Bosea sp. 685: one gene and its partner. The protein of the gene in region 1 binds, or shares a complex with, the protein of each later gene. Links are inferred from orthologs where the notes say so. Each region holds a gene or a part of one and is shown on either strand. Other genes may lie near its edges.

What was found.
Region 2: the proteins of tig (region 1) and rpsG are in contact, whole or in part, in a crystal structure (PDB 3GTY), measured with the Thermotoga maritima proteins. The link is inferred for Bosea sp. 685 from one-to-one orthologs. Residues at the interface, in WP_004081061.1 of Thermotoga maritima: Glu122, Val124, Val129, Leu130, Tyr133, Glu188, Gly259, Ile262, Tyr263, Glu266, Ser270, Glu273, Gln274, Glu277, Arg308, Gln311, Ile312, Ser315, Tyr316, Glu325, Arg329, Arg336, Leu363, Phe366, Trp367, Arg373, Leu377, Arg381, Leu384, Glu387; in WP_004081843.1 of Thermotoga maritima: Lys34, Lys52, Lys55, Glu59, Arg62, Gln63, Glu66, Asn67, Lys69, Val71, Arg95, Ala109, Lys110, Lys111, Gly112, Arg113, Pro114, Glu117, Glu121, Ile124, Ala125, Tyr127, Asn128, Asn129, Thr130, Gly131, Lys135, Asp139, Arg142, Met143.

Annotation. Positions count from the first base shown.
Region 1 is NZ_CP134779.1:2,519,195-2,522,005, reverse strand. It holds tig (trigger factor), read right to left. Parts: upstream 2,221-2,811; coding sequence 781-2,220; downstream 1-780. Other genes in the region: RMR04_RS13360 (multicopper oxidase family protein), read left to right, coding at 2,676-2,811; RMR04_RS13375 (ATP-dependent Clp protease proteolytic subunit), read right to left, coding at 1-621. UniProt on the Bacillus subtilis protein: Involved in protein export. Acts as a chaperone by maintaining the newly synthesized protein in an open conformation. Functions as a peptidyl-prolyl cis-trans isomerase.
Region 2 is NZ_CP134779.1:2,050,058-2,053,290, forward strand. What follows is about bases 1-2,720. They hold rpsG (30S ribosomal protein S7), read left to right. Parts: upstream 1-985; coding sequence 986-1,456; downstream 1,457-2,720. Other genes in these bases: rpoC (DNA-directed RNA polymerase subunit beta'), read left to right, coding at 1-105; rpsL (30S ribosomal protein S12), read left to right, coding at 542-913; fusA (elongation factor G), read left to right, coding at 1,491-2,720. In the rest of the region: more of fusA, read left to right, coding at 2,721-3,233.

The DNA of each region.
Region 1 (2,811 bases):
CGTTGCTTCTTCAGGCCGCTTGTCGATGACCTTGTCGATCAGGCCGAAGTCGCGCGCCGCCTCGGCAGTCATGAAATTGTCGCGCTCCAGCGCCGCTTCGATGTCGGCATAGGAGCGTCCGGTGTGCTTGACGTAGATCTCGTTCAGCCGGCGCTTCAGGCTCTCGACCTCGCGGGCGTGGATCAGGATGTCGGTGACCTGGCCCTGGAAGCCGCCCGAGGGCTGGTGGACCATGATGCGGGCGTTGGGCAGCGCGAAACGCATGTCCTTGGCGCCGGCTGTCAGCAGCAGCGAGCCCATCGAAGCGGCCTGGCCGACGCACAAGGTCGTGACCGGGCAGCGGATGAACTGCATCGTGTCGTAGATCGACATGCCCGACGTCACAACGCCACCGGGCGAGTTGATGTAGAAGGAGATTTCCTTCTTGGGGTTCTCGGCCTCGAGGAAGAGGAGCTGTGCCACGATGAGCGAGGCGGAATAATCCTCGACCGGTCCGGTCAGGAAGATGATGCGCTCGCGCAGCAGCCGCGAATAGATGTCGAAGGCGCGCTCGCCACGGCTGGACTGCTCGACCACCATCGGGACGAGATTGTTGTAGGTCTCGATCGGATCGCGCAGCATGAAAATCGTCCTTGGGTGGCAGCGCCGGCTTCGGCGGATGGAGAATCAGCGAATGTCTCGGAGGACACCCACATAAGCACGGCAAACGCGGCTGAAAAGAGAAGCGCCGCCCAGCATGAAGCTCGGCGGCGCGAATATTGCGATTAAGGTTGCCGACAATCAGGCCGAAGTGTCTTCGGCCTTGTCCTCGCCCTTGGCGTCAGCCTTCTTGGCCTTCTTGGCGGCCTTCTTCGGCTTGGCCTCGGCAGTCTCGTCCGCCTCGTCGTCGGCGTAGAGCGCTTCGCGCGTGACGCTCTGATCCTCGACCTTCACCTGCTCCAGCAGGTGGTCGACGACCTTCTCCTCGAAGATCGGGGCGCGGATCTCGGCCAGGGCCTGCGGGTTCTTCTGGTAGAACTCCCAGACCTGCTTCTCCTGGCCGGGGAACTGGCGGGCGCGCTCGACCAGGGCCTTGGTGACCTCGTCATCCGAGATCTGGACCTTGGCCTGCTCGCCGATCTCGGCCAGCACGAGGCCGAGGCGAACCCGGCGCTCGGCGATCTTGCGATAGTCGGCCTTGGCGGCTTCTTCGGTTGTGCCCTCATCCTCGAAGGACTTCTTGGCTTCCTTCATGTCGACTTCGACATGGCTCCAGACGCTGGCGAACTCCTGCTCGACCAGGGTCGGCGGCAATTCGAAGGTGTATTTCACATCGAGCGCGTCGAGCAGGCTCTTCTTCAGCTTGCGGCGCGACTGCTCGCCGAAATCGCGGCCGATCTGCTCGCGGATCGCGGTCTTCAGCGCATCGAGCGACTCCATGCCGAAGGCCTTGGCGAGCTCGTCGTCGATCTTGACGGCCTCGGGCGCCTGCACCTCGGTGACCGTGACCTCGAACTCGGCCGGTTTACCGGCAAGATGGGTCGCGGTGTAGTTCTCGGGGAAGGTCACCTTGACCGTGCGGGTCTCGCCGGCCTTGGCGCCTTCGAGCTGCTCCTCGAAGCCGGGGATGAACTGACCGGCGCCGAGATCGAGCGGGATGCCCTCGCCCGTGCCGCCGTCGAAGGGCTTGCCCTCGAGCGTGCCGACAAAGGAGATCATCAGGCGGTCGCCGCTGGCGGCCTTGGCCTTCTCGCCCTTGTTCGAATAGGTGCGATTCTGGCCGGCCATGCGCTCCAGCGCGGCATCGACATCGGCATCGGGCACCTCGGCGACGGGCTTGGTCAGCGCGACGTCCGACAGGTCAGCGAGCTCGATCTTGGGCAGAACCTCGAGCGCGACGGTGAAGGCGAGATCGCCCTTGGCCTCCATCGCGGCCTCGATCTCGTCCTTGTTCTCGGGGAAGCGGATCTGCGGCTCGAAGGCGAGCTTCAGGCCGTTATCCGTGACGATCTTCTGGTTCGCCTCGTTGACCGCGTTCTGCAGCACGTCGGACATGACCGAGCGGCCATAGAGACGGCGCAAATGGGCAACCGGCACCTTGCCGGGGCGGAAGCCATTGATCTTGGCCTTGCCCTGCAGGCCCTGAAGGCCGTCATCGAGCCTGGATTTGAGGTCGGCGGCATTCAACACCACCTGAAACTCGCGCTTGAGGCCCTGGGACAGGGTTTCGGTCACGTTCATCGTTTTCGATCCGCCAACAGCGTTACTTCAATGTCCAAAGCGCGACGCCGGGTGACCGCCGCCGCGCTCGCGAAATCCATTTTTCTTCAGCGAACGATTCCCGCGCCACGACGCTAACGTCATGATGCGATCGCACGCCTGCTGGTGCGGGCGGAGGGACTCGAACCCCCACGACTTTCGCCGCTGGTACCTAAAACCAGTGCGTCTACCAATTCCGCCACGCCCGCCGGCCCGATAGCGCTGCACGCGAGCAAACGCAGCGCGGCCATCGTTGGGCCGCGGTGCTATACGCATTTCGAGCAGGCCATGCAGCAAAAAAATGCGACGTTTCTGCGAAGGTGGCCCCACCGCGCCGTATCGCGACACATCGCCGGGCCGTGCGAAGGCCGCCTCTCGCCAGATCGCACGCCACAGATTATGCCGGGCGCATGACCGACAAAGGCCTCACTTCGTCCATGCGACCACTCCTTGCGCCGACAAGGCGCGCTACGCTCGCCGGGCTTGGCGCCACGACCCTTGGCGCCACGACGACGATCGTGCTTGCCGGTGGGGCCTCGTCGCAGGCCAGGCCGCCAGCCGGCCCAGCCGGAG
Region 2 (3,233 bases), 470 kb from region 1 along the record:
GTCGGTCAGAAGGCCGATGCGGCGGCGAAGGCGGCGGCCTCAGCGGCCAAGGCGGCAGCTGCAACAGCGGCCGCAGTGGCGGCGGCACTGCCCGCGGCCGAATGACGGCGCACTGACGCTTGATCGTTACGAAATGGCCGCCTCCGGGCGGCCATTTTGCTGTGTGGGGGAGGGCGCTCGACCCGTTGCTGCGGCTGAACACGCTGTTTGGGCCGTGTGCAGGGCGAAGTCGCCAGAATTGGGGTTGACGCGACTCGGGTTGCGAGTCATAAGCGCGCCACTGTCGAAGGTTGTCGGACACGTTTGTCGCTTGCCTCGTTGCGAGCGAATGTCGCGACCGAAACGCCTTCGGAATTCCAGCGTCGATTGACGACATGGTGAGAAGCATGAATGCGGAGCGATCCGTGTTCCTCTGCTGGCGAATGCGCCTGAGGTTTCCCTGCCGGGAGCCGATGGCGCAGTTTCGTTTGTGCCATGGCTTCGCTTGATCTGGGCCGTCGATTTAGAGATTTCCAAACGCTCAGTGGAGCGAGAGGCCAGAATGCCGACAATCAGCCAGCTCATTCGCAAGCCGCGTTCGCCCGTCAAGGCGCGCAACACCGCTCCGGCGCTTGAATCCTGCCCGCAGAAGCGCGGCGTCTGCACGCGCGTTTATACGACGACGCCGAAGAAGCCGAACTCCGCGTTGCGTAAGGTCGCCAAGGTGCGCCTGACCAACGGCTTCGAAGTGATCGGCTATATTCCTGGTGAGGGTCACAACCTCCAGGAGCACTCGGTCGTCATGATCCGCGGCGGCCGCGTCAAGGATTTGCCCGGCGTGCGTTATCACATCCTTCGCGGTGTGCTCGACACGCAGGGCGTGAAGAACCGTAAGCAACGCCGTTCGAAGTACGGCGCCAAGCGTCCGAAGTGAGTTCTGCCAGACTGGCGGGGCGATGAGCCCAAGCCTGTTCGCAGCTTTTAAGATTTGACCGGAGACTAGACGATGTCCCGCCGCCATAGCGCTGAAAAGCGCGAGATCATTCCCGATCCGAAGTTCCACGATATCATCGTGACGAAGTTCATGAATTCGGTGATGTACGAAGGCAAGAAGTCGACCGCCGAGCGGATCGTCTATGGTGCTTTCGAGATCATCGAAGGCAAGCTGAAGAGCGACCCGCTCGCCGTCTTCAAGACTGCGCTCGAGAATGTCGCTCCGGCGATCGAGGTTCGTTCGCGTCGCGTCGGCGGCGCCACCTATCAGGTCCCGGTCGAGGTTCGCACCGAGCGCCGTCAGGCGCTGGCGATCCGCTGGCTGATCACGGCTGCTCGCGGCCGCAACGACAAGACGATGGTCGAGCGGCTCTCCTCGGAGCTGATGGATGCCGCCAACAACCGCGGAAATGCCGTGAAGAAGCGTGAAGACACGCACCGGATGGCGGAAGCCAACCGCGCCTTCTCGCATTATCGCTGGTAACCGTTCGTCAGACTAGGAAAGACAGAGCGCTCCTATGGCACGCACTCATCCCATCGACCGATACCGCAATTTCGGCATCATGGCGCATATCGACGCCGGCAAGACGACGACGACCGAGCGCGTGCTGTATTACACCGGCAAGTCGCACAAGATCGGCGAAGTCCATGACGGCGCCGCCACCATGGACTGGATGGAGCAGGAGCAGGAGCGTGGCATCACGATCACCTCGGCTGCGACCACCTGTCTGTGGCGCGAACATCGCCTGAACATCATCGACACCCCCGGCCACGTCGACTTCACCATTGAAGTCGAGCGTTCGCTGCGCGTGCTCGACGGTGCCGTCTGCGTGCTCGATGGCAACCAGGGCGTTGAGCCCCAGACCGAGACCGTCTGGCGCCAGGCCGACAAATACGACGTGCCGCGCATCGTCTTCGTCAACAAGATGGACAAGATCGGCGCCGATTTCTATCGCTGCGTCCAGGACATCATTGACCGCGTCGCCGGCAAGCCGGTCTGCCTGCAGATCCCGATCGGTGCCGAGTCCGATTTCGTCGGCGTCGTCGACCTGATCAAGATGAAGGCGATCGTCTGGAACGGCGAGGCGCTCGGCGCTTCCTTCGAAGAGAAGGAGATCCCCGCCGATCTCGCCGACAAGGCCGCCGAGTATCGCAACAAGCTCGTTGAAGCCGCCGTCGACATGGACGATGCGGCAATGGAAGCCTATCTCGACGGCACCGAGCCGGATGCGGAGACGCTGCGCAAGCTGATCCGTACCGCGGTGCAGCGTCGCGCCTTCCATCCCGTGCTCTGCGGTTCCGCCTTCAAGAACAAGGGCGTCCAGCCGCTGCTCGACGCCGTCGTCGACTTCCTGCCGTCGCCGGTCGATCGTGGCGAGATCAAGGGCATCGACTTCAAGACCGAGGAAGAGACCGTTCGTCACCCGACGGATGAGGATCCCTTCTCCATGCTCGCCTTCAAGATCATGGACGACCCCTTCGTCGGCACCATCACCTTCTGCCGCGTCTATTCGGGCAAGGTCGAGACCGGCGCGGGCGTCATCAACTCGACCCGCGACAAGAAAGAGCGTGTCGGCCGCATGCTGCTGATGCATGCGAACAACCGCGAAGACATCAAGGAGGCTTTCGCTGGCGACATCGTCGCCCTGGCCGGCCTCAAGGATGTCCGCACCGGTGACACGCTGTGCGACCCCATCAAGGCGGTCATCCTGGAGCGCATGGAATTCCCCGAGCCGGTCATCACGATCGCGATCGAGCCGAAGTCCAAGGCCGACCAGGAGAAGCTTGGCCTGGCGCTGGCGAAGCTTGCCAACGAGGATCCCTCGTTCCGCGTTTCGACCGACCAGGAGAGCGGCCAGACCATTCTCAAGGGCATGGGCGAGCTGCATCTCGACATCAAGGTCGACATCTTGCGCCGGACCTACAAGGTGGACGCCAATATCGGCGCTCCCCAGGTGGCCTATCGCGAGACGATCACCAAGAAGGCCGAGATCGACTACACCCACAAGAAGCAGACCGGCGGTACCGGCCAGTTCGCCCGCGTCAAGCTGGTGATCGAGCCCAACGAAGTCGGCAAGGGCTTCGCCTTCGAGTCGAAGGTCGTCGGTGGTACGGTTCCTAAGGAATACATCCCCGGCGTCGAAAAGGGCCTGAACTCGGTCATCGGCTCTGGCGTGATCGCCGGCTTCCCGGTCGTTGACGTCAAGGTCACGCTGGTCGACGGCGCCTTCCACGAGGTCGACTCCTCGGCTCTGGCCTTC